3 regions of the Paeniglutamicibacter sp. GQ140 genome follow, and region 1 is predicted to be linked to each of the others. Evidence: riboswitches for the same ligand, from Rfam matches in the RefSeq annotation. Region 1 holds a riboswitch; each other region holds the start of a gene.

Region 1 (4,580 bases):
TGTCGATCCGGCCGTTGTTCTGTGAATCGGTGAGCAGGAAGCCAAGCCCCATGGAAGATGCGATCAGTTCCGCAGCCACCAGGAAAAGCCAAGCCTGTGCCAGGGCGAGCCGGAGGCCGGAAAATATGGCAGGAACCACGGCAGGCAGCTGGATGGTGGTCAGCAACTTGATCCCCTTGAGGCCAAAGGCACGTCCGGCCTCGATGAGGTTCTTGTCCACATGGCGTAGCGCCAGGTACACGGTGGTGAACACCGGGAAGAAGGCGCCGATGGCAATCAGCGTGATTTTCGAATCTTCACCGATCTTCATCCACAAGATCAGCAGGGGAACCCAGGCCAGCGACGGCACCGCACGAATGGCTCCAATGGTGGGGCCCAGCAATGCGTCGGCGAGCCGCGACAGTCCAACCAAGGCGCCAAATCCAAGCCCAAGCACCGCGCCAATGGCGAAGCCCACCAGGACGCGTTGGGTGGAGATGCCGATGTGCGTGCCAAGTTCCCCGCGCCCGATCAGGTCCACTGCGGCCGAGTACACCGACGTGGGGGATGGGAGCTGTGCGGAGGTGACCCAGCCGAGGGAGGTGGCGCTCTGCCACAGCACGAGGACAAGCAGCGGCACCAGTGCGCCGAGCCCGATGCGGCCCAGTGTCGAGCCCGGGATCCGGGGCCCGCTTGCACTGGCTGGCGTCGTTTCCTTGGTGTTGAGGGAAAAATCGGCAGACATTACGAACCCTTGACCTTCGAAGCGTCGGCCTTTTTGGCGAAGGAATCATCGATGAGGGAATCAAGAGCCGTGTCGACCTTGGCCTGGCTGGTGACATCGCCGGTCTCGACAAAGATCGGTCCCACGACCGTCAGGACGTCGACCAACTTTTGGCCGGGCACCGCGGAGACATCAAGATTGGAACGCTCGAGGATCACCTTGTCGGCAACCGGTGCTTCCAGCCCTGCCACGTCGGCCAGGATTGTCGCGGTTTCCTTCTGGTTCTTGGCGGCCCATTCGCGGGCCTTTTCGTAGGAGTCCACCACGACCTGGGCGATTTCCGGGGACTCCGCCAGGAAGGATTCGTTGGCGTTCAAGGCACCGTAGGTGTTGAAATCCAGGTTGCGGTAGATCAAGCTGGCGCCGTTCTCCTCCGCGCCGGCCATGATCGGGTCCAATCCACTCCAGGCATCCACGGAACCGTTTTCCAGGGCGGCGCGGCCATCGGCGTGCTGGAGGTTCTCCACGGTCACGTCATCCGGGCCGAGACCTGCCTGCTCCAGGGCCTGCAGCAAGAAGAAGTAGGGGTCGGTACCCTTGGTGGCGGCGACCGATTTGCCCTTGAGTTCGCTCACGTCCTTGATGGGTGAGTCCTTGGCAACAACCAGGGCGGCCCATTCCGGTTGCGAGTAGATGTCGATGGTCTTGATCGGGGAACCGTTGGACCGGGCCAGCAGGGCGGCGGAACCCGCGGTGGATCCCACGTCGATTGCCCCCGCGCGAAGCGCTTCGTTGGCCTTGTTCGAACCGGCCGACTGCACCCAGTTGACGGTGACGCCCTGTTCCTTCAGCGAGGCTTCCAGCCATCCCTTTTCCTTGAGCACCAGGGACAACGGGTTGTAGGTGGCGAAGTCGATGTTGAGGGTCGTGGCTTCCGCAGCGCCCGAGCCCTCGCCGGCGCAACCGGTCAGCAACGCGGTGGCGGCAACCAGCGCGGAGGTGGCAATGAGAGTGCGGCGTGAGAAAAGGTTTCGGTTCATGGGTGAATTCCTTGAATGGGTGAACGCACGACAAGAAGGACGCTCGTTCAGAAGATGCGAGTGGTGTGAAGTGACGGTGCTTGGGTGCCGGTTTAGTGGCGGTGTGCGTCAACGCCGAGCGATGCAAGAAGTGAGCTGCGCATTCGGCCGAGGCTTTCATCGTTGCGGTTTCGCGGACGTGACCCCGGGACCGTGAGGAGCTGGGTGACGGTTGCGGCTGTTGCGCCGTCCGGGCGTCCCAATACGACGATGCGGTCGGCTAACTGCAGTGCCTCGTCAACGTCGTGGGTGACCAGCAAGACCGTGGTCGGGTACGCGCTGTGGATGTCCAGCAGGAGATCCTGCATCTTCAAGCGGGTCAATGCATCCAGGGCGCCGAACGGTTCGTCCAGGAGCAGGACGCCGGGGCGTCGGGCCAGGGCCCGGGCGAGCGAGACGCGCTGGGCCATGCCGCCGGAGATTTCCCTCGGGCGCAAATCGCTGTAGGCATCGAGTTCCACGAGTTCGAGCAGCTCTGCGATGCGTGCCGCACCGGTGGTGCGGTCGGTGCCCGCCGGAAGGCCCAAGGAAACGTTGTTGGTCACGGATTTCCATGGCAGCAGGCGTGGCTCCTGGAACGCCACCGCACAGCGGGTGTCCAGTCCGTTGACAGCGGTGCCGTCGATCAGGACCTGCCCGGCGGATGGCTGGTCCAGCCCGGACACGGATCGGAGCAATGTGGACTTGCCGCAGCCGCTTGGGCCGAGGATTGCCACGACTTCTCCCGGGGTGACCTCGAGGTCGACATCGTGCAGCACCTCGCGACCGCCGAAGCTGCGGCCAACGCCCTGGAATGTCACGCGAAGCGCGTTGCTGGAAACACTTGTCGGTGCGACAAACGTCGGGTGGTCAAGCGTGGAAGTCATGATCTCTCCATCGGACTGGCGGTAGCACCGGCCTCGACGAGGTGGTTGCTGCGGCGTCATAGAGCCAGATCTCTCGGCCGCTCGGGATGGGTTATGACCACCATCAAAGTCGATGCGGCGTCACAGGAGCAAGCCCGCCGTAATGTGACCGAATGTTCGACGGGGTGGAATTTAATGACCATGCGTCGAATTATCTACGGAAATCTACGGGACTTTCGATCATTCAACTTGTGGTGCTTTGGAGGTTTCGGGCAATCGGATCCGGTCCGGGGATCGTCCGTGTGGACCCCGGGATCTCGCGCACATGCTTGCCAAGGGTCGTGTGGGTCATTTGGTTCCGCGGCCTCCAACCGTGCGCCCACCGTCGTCGAACGAATGGCTGGTGGAATGCCGGTGCGCCGGTGCTTCGCCCCTGCCCCGGCGGGCAGCGAATCCCGTTTTGCCCTGTGACGCAACCGTCAATTGTGACGAAGCGGGTTGTCACCGCTTCGCCGAGGCGTGTAGAAATATGACCAACAACCATCCAGAGCGGCCGAGAGATCTGGCTCCATGACGCCGCAGCAACCCCTCCCCTTAATTGGGCGGTAGGTGCTCACGCCAGAACCGATGGAGAGAATTCATGGCTGTCGATTCCTTTGCACATGCACACGCTGTCGAAGCGGACCCCAACATCTTTGGTGCCGTCAACCTCGACGCATTTACCGGCGACACCCCGGCCCGGCACCTGCTCAAGCTCACTCCGGGCGTTCCCCGTAATGGGCACTATGACGAGTTGGCCGCGATCTTCCGCCCGGTCTTCGCCAGGATCGCCTCCGGGGCCAGTGAGCGCGACGCCAACCGGACCCTGCCCTTCGAACCGGTTGGCTGGCTGAACCGGGTGCGGTTCGGGGCGCTGCGCATCCCCGTCGCCGAGGGCGGCTACGGTGCCAGCGTGTCCGACTTGTTCCGCCTGCTCATCGAACTGGCAGAAGCCGATTCCCAGGTGGCACATCTGTGGCGCTCGCACATCGGCTTCGTCGAATCCGTGTTGCAGCTGGAAGACGATGCCTTGCGCCACCGCTGGGTCGAGCGCATCGTTGCCGGGCAAATTATCGGCAACGCCTACACCGAGCGCGGCGGAAACCGGCTGGGCACCCTGAACACGACCATTGCCAAGCAGGGCGAGCGCTGGATCCTCAATGGCGAAAAATACTATTGCACCGGCACGATCTACGCGGACTGGGTGGCAGTCGCCGTGGCGCACCCCGCCCGTGCCGGCAGGCAGATCGCCGTGGTTTCCACGCAGCATTCCGGCGTCAAGATCCTTGACGACTGGGACGGATTCGGGCAGCAGCTCACCGGCACCGGCTCAACCACGTTCGAGAATGTCCCGGTGGACACGATCCTTCCCGACGAGCAGCAGGTCAACGACCCGGAATCCGCCATCTTCCAATTGGTGCTACTCGGGGTCCAGGCGGGAATCACGCGCGCCGTGCTCAACGACATGCGCTCCTCGGTCCAGGCCCGCACCCGAAGCTTCAGCACCGGGACCGGTGTTCCGGTGCGCGAAGAACCCCAGGTACTGCAATTGGTCGGCGAGGTCTCCGGCACCGCATTCGCGGTCGACTCCATCGTCCTGGCCGCCGTGGCGGAGATCGAGGTCGCGCTGGCCGATGTATCGCTCAGCCCGGCCGAGCGGTTCGCGGTGTGTGAACTCGCCGCGGACAGGGCCCAGGCGGTCGTCCAGCCGCTGGTGCTCTCCGCGGCGACCAAGCTCTTTGACGGACTGGGTGCCTCGGCAACCGCCAAGGGATGCAACCTGGACCGGCACTGGCGCAACGCGCGCACCGTTGCCACCCACAACCCCGCGATCTACAAGTCTCGCATCATCGGCGACTACGAGGTCAACGGCACGGCGCCCCAGCAGCTCAACGCCATCGGCGACGTGGGTGC
Region 2 (4,580 bases), on a different contig from region 1:
GATGGCCGCCGGGTGCTCGTCTCCACCGCCGGGGGATTCCAGGTCCTGGACTCCGGTGTCTGGTCCGAAAAGCATGGTGAACATGCCCATCACTACACCTCAGATCCCTCGCTGACCGAGCTGGTGTTCCCGGCCGCCAAGCCCGGGCACGCAGTGGTCCACGCCGGGCACACCGCCCTCTTCGACGACGCCACCGGCAAAATCAACATCTTCGAATCCACCCAGCTGGACAACAGGGCCCTGCCCCGCACCGAGGACGTGGCACTGCCCGAAGCGCACCACGGGGTGGCCGTGCGGCTCGCGGACGGGACCCTGCTGGTCACCGACGGCAATGCCGAGGCCGTCAACGCGGTGAAGCTGCTCTCCGCGCCGGATGCCGAGCACCGGCGAACCACCGTGGCCGAATCCCGGCAGTGCCCCGGCGTCCACGGCGAGGCGGTCGCCAAGGACGAGGCCATGGTGGTCGGCTGCGAGGACGGCATCCTGGTCATCAAGGACAAGAAGATCGCCAAGCTCGAGGCGCCTGATGCTTACGGACGGATCGGAAACCAGGCAGGATCCGAGGTCTCGTCCGTGGTGCTCGGGGACTATAAGAAGGACAAGGACGCCGAGCTCGAACGCCCGCAAACCTTTTCGTTGACGGATACCGCGACCAACACCCTCAAGCTCATCGACATCAACTACAGCTATTCGTTCCGCTCCCTGGCCCGCAGTGCCGGAGGGGACGCGCTGCTGCTGGGAACCGACGGCAAGCTGCATGTCTACGACGTGAAGAACGGGAAGGAAAAGAAGGCCATTGCCGTGGTCGGCGCATGGGAAGAACCGATCGATTGGCAGCAGCCGCGCCCGACTGTGCACGTCTCCGGGGGTACCGCCTATGTCACCGAACCGGCCACCAAGGAGTTGCACTTCGTGGACCTGAAGACCGGCAAGGTCTCACGGAGCGTGACCCTGCCGGAAGTTCCCAACGAGATCACCTCGATCAAGGGATAGCGGGAACCCGCGCCCCAAGGGAAACAAAAAAATCGTGGGTCGGTGCCGTTCCCCTCGAACGGCACCGACCCACGATCGGTTCATGGTGGCGCTAGCCGGCGGTAACCAGCTCGACGCTGACAGGGGTCGGGTTGCTGAAGATGTCCAGCACCGGGCAGCGTGCATCGACGGTTGCCTGCAGCTCCTCGTAGCGCTCGCGCGTCTCCGGGCCATCGATCTTGACCGTCAGGCGCACCTCGCCGAAGCCCGGGCGGATGGTTTCCTCGATGCCGAAGAGACCGCGGACATCCAGGTCGGCCTCCGCGCTGATTTCCAGTGAGTCGATCTTGAGACCCAGCTGGTGTGCGTACAGGCGGTAGACCACGACCTGGCAGGAAATGAGGGCGCCGAGGGCAAATTCCACCGGGCTGGCCGCCACGTCGTCCCCGGCCAGTGCCTCCGGTTCGTCGACGATGAAGCGGTGCTTTCCCGCGGTGATTTCGCTGGACACCGAACCGGTGGACACTCCGCTGGCCTTGAAGGTCAGCGCCGCGCTGGCCGTGTTGGCGGCAATGCGCTCGCCCCAGGCGGTGCCTGCCGCGGTGAGCTTTTCTGCGCGAATCTCATCAAGGGTGCTGTCGATCAGGGTTTCGGACATGGAAGTTCGATCCTTTCGTGGTTGGCGCATGCCTTGCACAACGCCATACTTACGCCGATCCGGTTGGGTGGCGTCGAATCTTCACCTGGCGCACCCCGCTATGACGAAGAGGGTTGCGGTCCAATCGACCAGGGCCGTGAATGATTGGAGCTCGTGATTCTGTCTACGAGTGTTGCCGATTCCGTGGCGCCCGCGCAAAGCGCAGCCTTAACAAATCTTCACGATGAAACGCTCTTTCGTCGAACAAGTGCCCGTTCTTTTGCCGATTCGGGCCAATGCGGCGAATGGATCAAGGCGTTGGAGGCAGCATGGCGAAGAAACCACGCCGCGTGCCGGGGCCGATTTCACTGCCGGGAAACGCCATGGGAGCCCGTGCTATCCGGCAATCGGCCGGGTTCGGAACGGGCGGTCGTCCCGGGGGCGAACAGGCGACATGGATGCGCCCAGACTCGCCGACGCCGTCGGCCCCGACCCTTCCAGGTGGAGGGCCGGGGCCGGGGAACGGTTTCGCGCCAGTCAGCTTTCGCGTGCCGGGGCGTCGTTGGCGTTGAGCTTGGAGAGCAGGTCGGCGAAGCGCTTGATTTCCTCGGGGTCCCAGGAAACGAGCCGGTTCCTCAGCAATTGGCGCGACGCCGCGCTGGAGGCAAGATAGCCCGCACGCGCGGGTTCGGTGATGCTGACCAGCATGGCCCTGCCGTCGCGCGGATCCGGAACGCGGGTGACCAGGTCCTTGGCCTCGAGCCATTTGATCATCCGGCTCATGGTCGCCTTGTCCACCTGGAGTTCCTCGGCAAGGATGATCTGCTGCTGGGCGTGCTCGCGCGCCAGGATGGAGAGCACCTTGTAGCCCAGCGGCTGAAGTTCAGGATGGATCGCGGCGGCGCGCTTGCGGATGGCCTGGCGCGCCTTGACGACCATGATTGAAAACTCTTTTTCCACGTCCTCGATCAATGGATCAAGGGTTTCGTGATCAGTTGCCGATCCCGGGTCGGGTCGGGATTCGGAGAACGGTGAAGTCATGGGAATCATTTTAGTGGCGATCCGCCGATTCGAATCCTTCGCGACGGCGCGTTTGCCATTTCCGCGCGCCGGCGTTTTGCCTGCGTGGCGCCGCGCCGGCCCGGGCCTGTCCGCGGTGTTGACCTCGGCTGTTGCCCACGAACCCGATGCGGCAGTTCCCGCCGGGTTGGACCCCCAGCGAATTCACGGCAAACTATCGGTCCGAAGGCTTCACGGATCCGGTTGCGGCGGGCACAATTGCTAATTGTTGAACACCGCCAAACGATGGAGAACACCATGGGCACGATTCTCAACCCCTACATCAGCTTCCGCGATACGGCGCGTCCCGCGCTCGAGTTCTACCAGTCGGTATTTGGCGGTGAACTGGATTTGCGCCCCTTCGCGGACTACGACTTCGCCAAGACCGGCAATCCGGAGGATGACAACAAGATCATGCACGGTCACCTGCGTGCACCCAACGGCCTGAACCTGATGGCGGCCGACACCCCTGCCTCCATGGAGTGGAAGGGCGGCACCGCCATCTCCGTCACGCTCAGCGGCGACGACAAGGACGAAATGACCGCGTATTGGAAGAAGCTCAGCGAGGGTGCCACGATCGGCGAGGAGCTGGCCGAGGCCCCGTGGGGAGACTCGTTCGGCATGCTCACGGACAAGTTCGGGGTTGACTGGATGGTCAACATTGCCGGGCCCGGGAACGCGGGGCAGTAAACGCCCGTTCCGCAGGCGAGGGGGCCAACGTCACCAAGCCAGCATGAAAAATGCGTGGGTTAGACCCTGGGCGGTCCAACCCACGCATTTTTGCGTCGATGGCGTGAGGGCGACAGCCAGCGAGCACGGGTGCGTCCTGGCTGCGGCCGCTTCGCCTGGACCACGCCCACCCTGCCTTTGTCAGGATCCGGTTTCCTTGGCCCTTCGACGGCGCTGCCCATATGTTTCCATGTCGTAGTCGTTGCCGAAGGCTGCACGAAATGGGTGTTCAATCCGGTCAAGGATGTGCGGCCTTCGGCCCGTTCGGCGCGGGCTTCCTTGACCTCCAATCCGCAGCGAACCAGACTCAACCGTAGTCAACACCGTATTTCCAGGAACAGAGGATGCCCCGATGGAACACGAACTCGATCTCATAGTCATCGGCTGGGGCAAGGGCGGAAAGACGCTTGCCGGAACCATGGCCCGTGCCGGGCAGCGGGTGGCAATCATCGAGGCATCGCCTGATATGTATGGCGGCACCTGCATCAACATCGGCTGTGTTCCCACCAAGGCGCTGATCCATGACGCGGACATCCGCCCCGGTAACGGATTCGACCCCGACTACTTCGATGCGGCGGTGCTGCGCCGGGACAAGCTGACCGCCGCGATGCGTGCCAAGAACTTTTCCATGCTGGACGGGCTGGATTCGGTCATCACCATCACGGGCAGGGCCAGCTTCATCTCGCCGCGCCGCATCAGGGTCGAGGCCGGGGAAGAAACCCTCGAACTTGAGGCCAAGCGGATCATCATCAACACCGGCGCCGTGCCCACGATCCCGGACCTTGACGGCGCGCGCATCGGCGGGCGCATCCACGACTCCACCACGCTGCAACACGCGCCGCTGCCCAAGACCCTGGTGGTGGTCGGCGGCGGATACGTCGGGACCGAGTTCGCCTCCATGTTCGCGCACTTCGGCTCGAAGGTCACCGTGCTGGACCGCGGGGCACGGGCACTGAAGAAGGAGGACGAAGACGTTGCCGCCGAGGTCCTCGAGGCGCTGAACGACGTGGGGGTGGAGGTGCGGGTGGGAGCCAGCGTGAAGCGCATCGGCCAAGACACCGACTCCGCCCTGGTGCACTACGATCAAGACGGCCAAGTGCGATCAATCGAGGCCGACGCGGTGCTCATTGCACTCGGGCGAACCCCGGCCACCGGCGGGCTGAACCTGGAATCCGCAGGCATC
Region 3 (4,580 bases), on a different contig from region 1:
ACGATTGCGGTCAGCGTAGCAGCCGTCCTTCTCAAACGCATGAACAAGGTCAGCGCCGTCAAGGTCTGATCACCAGCCGTTCGGCCCAGTGGATGTGGGGGCCGTATGCGGCAATGTCCCCTAATCCGCCTCGGGTTGTTCCCCGAGGAGGAAATGGCGCCCGGAGATGCTGGTGGCCTCGATCTTGACCCAGGCATGCTTCTGCGTGGGGGTCCAGGGGGAGACGCCTGAACTGCGCGCTTCCTCGATCTCTGCGCTGGTCTGCAACTGGTGCGCGTTTCCGTGCACCACTACCGACCAGGCCTCGTCGGAGAGGATGCCGTCGGCCTCGAACGCAACCGCATCGTGCACCGTCAGAGCGGCGAGCTTTTCGCCCGGTGCCGTGCGCAGATAGATGGTCCGATCCAGCAAGCCGAAGTTCAGCGGGAATATGTCGACGGTGCTGCCCACTGCCGTGGCCAGGCGGCCGTGGCCGGTGCGCTCGAGGAGGCTCCAGGCCTGATCCTCGGTGAGCACCAGCACTGGTTGATCTGTCTCGTGGTCAAACATCATGGGCTCATTCTTCTACGGAACGTAGAATAATGCCAGTGTTATCGGGCCTGGTCTTTTTCACGCAGTGGCGGCGAGTCATCCTTTCGATCCACCGCATGCCCCCGGCTCATGAAAGACTGGACATCATGGTCAAGGAAACAGGATCCGAACGTGCCCGGCATATTGCAGCACGCTTCGAGGATCGCCTTTACGAGCTTCGCGCGGAGCGCGCCCGCGAACGTGGCATGGTTCCCACGGTCCTGCCCTACACCGGCTACGGCTTGTCGGATCCGGAGAACGGCTGGGTGCGCATCTTCGCCCGCGTGGTGTTGGCAAAGCCCGGTGCCTTCGATGCCGGGCGCCACCTGGCGAAGGTCATCGCCGACGGGGTGCGCGGCTGGCGCAACTTCATGGCCCCGATCGTGCCGCACGGCGAGGTCGAGGTGCACATCAACGGCGAGCGCTTCGCGGTCCAGGCCGACCGCGGGGGAGTGCTCGATGTCCGGGTGGCCGCCTCGCTGGAACCGGGGTGGAACGAGATCAGCCTGCATACCGAGGGCGGGGCCGCCGTCACCGCGCCGATCATGGTCGTTGACGGGGCGCAGGAATTCGGGGTGCTCTCGGATGTGGACGACACGGTCGTGGTCACCGCGCTGCCGCGCCCGCTGCTGGCGGCCTGGAACTCCTTCGTGCTCTCCGAGCACGCCCGCCTGGCCACCCCGGGGATGCCGGTGATGATGGAGCGGCTGATGCGCGACAAGCCCGGCGCCCCCACCTTCTACCTCTCCACCGGGGCCTGGAACGTGGCCCAGACCCTCACCCGCTTCCTCTCGCGCAACCTCTACCCGCAGGGCCCCCTGCTGCTCACCGACTGGGGCGCGACCGAGCGCAGCTGGTTCCGCTCGGGCATGCAGCACAAGGCCGACCAGTTGCGGCGCCTCGCCGCCGAGTTCCCGAACATGAAGTGGCTGCTGATCGGCGACGACGGACAGCACGATCCGTACCTCTACGCCGAATTCGCCAGGCGCTACCCGCACCATGTCGAAGCCATCGTCATCCGCCAGCTGACGCCCTCCGAGGCGGTGCTGGCCGGCGGGCGCAGCCAGGGGATCCTGAACTCCACACCCGGGGTGCCATGGGTCTACGAGCCGGACGGGGCGCGCATTGCCCAGAAGCTGGAGGCGCTGGGCATCATCTGCCCCGATGACCAGGCAAGGATCGACTGAATGCCCGAACAGAAGATCCGCGTCGAGGTCCCCATGCGCTGGGGGGACATGGACGCGTACGGCCACATCAACAACGTGAACCTGGTTCGCATGATGGAAGAGGCACGCATTGCCGGGTTCGGGGTGCCCGGCGGCACCGGAAAGCCCGGCATCATGCCCCAGGTCGACCTGTTCTCGACGGTCCCGGAGAACACGCAGATCCTGGTCGTCGAGCACCGGGTCCGCTACCTCAAGCCGCTGGACTACCGCAACGTCCCGGCCCACGTGGATTTGTGGATCAGCACCATCAAGGGCGCGAGCTTCGACATCAGCTACGAGTTCCACGATCCCGTGGACGGCGGGGTGTGCGTGCGCGCCGCCACGACCCTGGCATTCTTTTCCGTCGACGAACAGCGCCTGTTGCGCCTGAGCCCGGGCAACAAGGAAGCGCTGGCGCGCTACGCCGCCGATCCGATCTTTCGCTAGGACAGCTGCAGGTCGGCCGTGAGGGACTCGAAGTCCCGGGCCAGTGCCTCGTCGCGCTCGAAGTTGCAGGCCGACAGCGGTTCGGTGCTGAACGAGAAGTAGCGCAACCCGGCGCTGTGCCGCGGGTCCGCGGGAAGCGCGATCGCGCTGTTGTGGAAATTGACCCGCCCCAGCGACAGACCGGGGGCCGGCTGCGGCGCAACGCGCAGCAGGTGGGAAATCTCCGGCAGGTCGTGGGCGAACACCTGGTGGTGCGTCCCGCCGGCAAAGACGTGCAGCGTCAGTCCGTGGGCCATCGACATCGCGACCTCGACGTCCGCGGGGGCCCACAGCGTGGGGCGGGACATGAGGCTCCTGATGGCGCGGGGGTTGGTGCGGTGCCCGGAGTGGAACGAGGTACAGGTGTCGGTGGAACGTGACTGATTGCGCAAGGGGCGGCGCCTTTCGTGTGCTCTTGTCCCCAGGGCAGCGGCTGCTGCCAGGACCGCTTCGTCATCCGAACCACCCGTGAAGCATGGGGTTGGTGCGCGCGCCGGGTCGGAGCCCAAGTCTGGCGTGCATCTCGTGAAGCTGGATTCATCGTACCAAATCACCGGCGACGATTTAGAGTGAATGAATGAGACTCATCTTGATCCGCCACGGGCAGACCGCCTCGAACGTGGCACAGGCCCTGGACACCGCGGCCCCCGGCGCCCCGCTGGATGAGACGGGCCTGGCCCAGGTTCGGGAACTCGTGAAGCGGCTCGGTGCTGAGGATGTCGACGCGGTTTTCTCCTCGCCGTTGCTGCGCGCCAAGATGACTGCCACGCCCCTGGCCGAGTCGCGCGGCCTGATCATGGCCGAGCATGCGGGATTGAGCGAGATCTCCGCCGGGGAACTGGAAATGCGCAACGACCCCGAGGCCCAGCTGGCCTACCGCGACGTTTTTTTCCGCTGGCTCTCCGGCGACCTGGCAGCCAAGGTTGCAGGCGGCGAAGATGCACACACCGCGCTGGAGCGCTTCAACGTGGTCATCGAGCAGGCCCGCGCCGCGGGGACCGGGAAGCTCGTGGTGGTCAGCCACGCAGCCATGCTGGTGACCTGGCTTGCGTCCAGGAGCACCAACTTCGACCCCGGCTTGCTGCGTCCGACGCCCCTGGCCAACACCGGCGTGGTGACGCTGGATGCGGCAGCCAAATCCCGCTGGACCATGCGCAGTTGGCAGGACCGGCACCTGGACTAGAAGGTCCCGCCCCGCAAACGGCGGTGCCGCCCGCACGATGCCGGAACTTCGTGGGGCGGCATTTCCGGGTCGGCGTCAGTCCTCGAAGGAAAGCTTCGGCGGGGTGGTGCGGAAGCCCTTGGTGCGGATGGCCAAAAAGCCTATTCCTGCCGCGAACCACATCAGTCCCACCACGAGGCTGACGCCGGAAAGCGAGGTCCACAACCAAATGGTCAGCGCGAATCCCACCAGGGGCATGAGCAGGTAGAGCAACACCGAGCGGGCACCGCGCGACTTCGCATCCATGAAGAAGGTCTTGATGACCGAAAGGTTCACCATGGAGAACGCAACCAGGGCCCCGAAGCTGACCACCGAGGCCGCAGTCTCCAAGCTGACGAAGAGGTAGGTCAGCGACACCGCGGAGACTACGAGGGTGGCATAGACGGGGGTGGAAAAACGGCGGTTGAGCATGCCCATGCGGCGCGGCAGCAATCCGTCGCGGCCCATGGAGTACAGGATTCGGGTCACGCTGGCCTGCGAGGCCATGGCCGAACCAAATGACCCCACCACGTAGACCGCCACGAAAATCGCGGTGAGCACCGAACCGCCGACCCCTGCCATGAGCTCGACGCCCGCGGCATCCGGGTCGGCGAAGGTGGTGTGGTCCGGGTGGATCAATGCCCCGGCCCAGCCAACGACGATGAAGATCAGACCGCCGGCCAAGGTGGTGAGCACGATCGCGGCGGGAATCGTCTTGCCGGGATTCCTCGCATCCTCCGACAAGGTCGAAATAGCATCGAATCCCAGGAACGAGAGCGAGAGGATGGCAGCGCCGGAGAAGATTGGGCCCAGGCCGTCGGCGCCAAAGGAGAACGGTGCCAACAGGCTTGGGGCATCGGCGTTGAGGACCTGGTTGAGCACCAGGGCCACGAAGACGCCGATCATGAGCACCGAGGAGGCGACCACCGTGGCGCTGAGCCGGCCGATGAACTTGATGCCGATGATGTTCAGGCCCAGCACCAGCACGAGGGACACCAGCGAGAACGCCCAGGCGGGAACCGCGGGGAATTGCGTGTTGAGGTAGATCCCGATGAGCAGGAAATTGATCATCGGGATGAACAAGTAGTCGAGCATCAGGGTCCAGCCGGTGGCAAAGC

The links. A riboswitch is a leader RNA that binds a small molecule or an ion and turns the genes downstream of it on or off. The one in region 1 is predicted to bind S-adenosylmethionine.
Region 2: linked by a shared signal. The riboswitch ahead of AC6CHY_RS00865 (OsmC family protein) and the one ahead of AC6CHY_RS10285 (ABC transporter ATP-binding protein) in region 1 are both predicted to bind S-adenosylmethionine.
Region 3: linked by a shared signal. The riboswitch ahead of AC6CHY_RS09355 (hypothetical protein) and the one ahead of AC6CHY_RS10285 (ABC transporter ATP-binding protein) in region 1 are both predicted to bind S-adenosylmethionine.

Annotation. Positions count from the first base shown of each region.
Region 1 is NZ_JCAXDW010000006.1:50,129-54,708, forward strand. It holds gene AC6CHY_RS10275 (ABC transporter permease) at 1-724, opposite strand, end outside; gene AC6CHY_RS10280 (aliphatic sulfonate ABC transporter substrate-binding protein) at 724-1,743, opposite strand; gene AC6CHY_RS10285 (ABC transporter ATP-binding protein) at 1,836-2,648, opposite strand; SAM riboswitch class I at 2,653-2,741, opposite strand; SAM riboswitch class I at 3,165-3,261, shown strand; gene AC6CHY_RS10290 (acyl-CoA dehydrogenase family protein) at 3,268-4,580, shown strand, end outside.
Region 2 is NZ_JCAXDW010000001.1:186,274-190,853, reverse strand. It holds gene aztD (zinc metallochaperone AztD) at 1-993, shown strand, start outside; gene AC6CHY_RS00865 (OsmC family protein) at 1,085-1,630, opposite strand; SAM riboswitch class IV at 1,671-1,789, opposite strand; gene AC6CHY_RS00860 (MarR family winged helix-turn-helix transcriptional regulator) at 2,147-2,650, opposite strand; gene AC6CHY_RS00855 (VOC family protein) at 2,927-3,358, shown strand; gene AC6CHY_RS00850 (FAD-dependent oxidoreductase) at 3,750-4,580, shown strand, end outside.
Region 3 is NZ_JCAXDW010000005.1:198,611-203,190, reverse strand. It holds gene xdhC (xanthine dehydrogenase accessory protein XdhC) at 1-69, shown strand, start outside; gene AC6CHY_RS09370 (pyridoxamine 5'-phosphate oxidase family protein) at 121-552, opposite strand; gene AC6CHY_RS09365 (App1 family protein phosphatidate phosphatase) at 678-1,757, shown strand; gene AC6CHY_RS09360 (acyl-CoA thioesterase) at 1,758-2,222, shown strand; gene AC6CHY_RS09355 (hypothetical protein) at 2,219-2,653, opposite strand; SAM riboswitch class IV at 2,668-2,792, opposite strand; gene AC6CHY_RS09350 (histidine phosphatase family protein) at 2,839-3,444, shown strand; gene AC6CHY_RS09345 (APC family permease) at 3,520-4,580, opposite strand, start outside.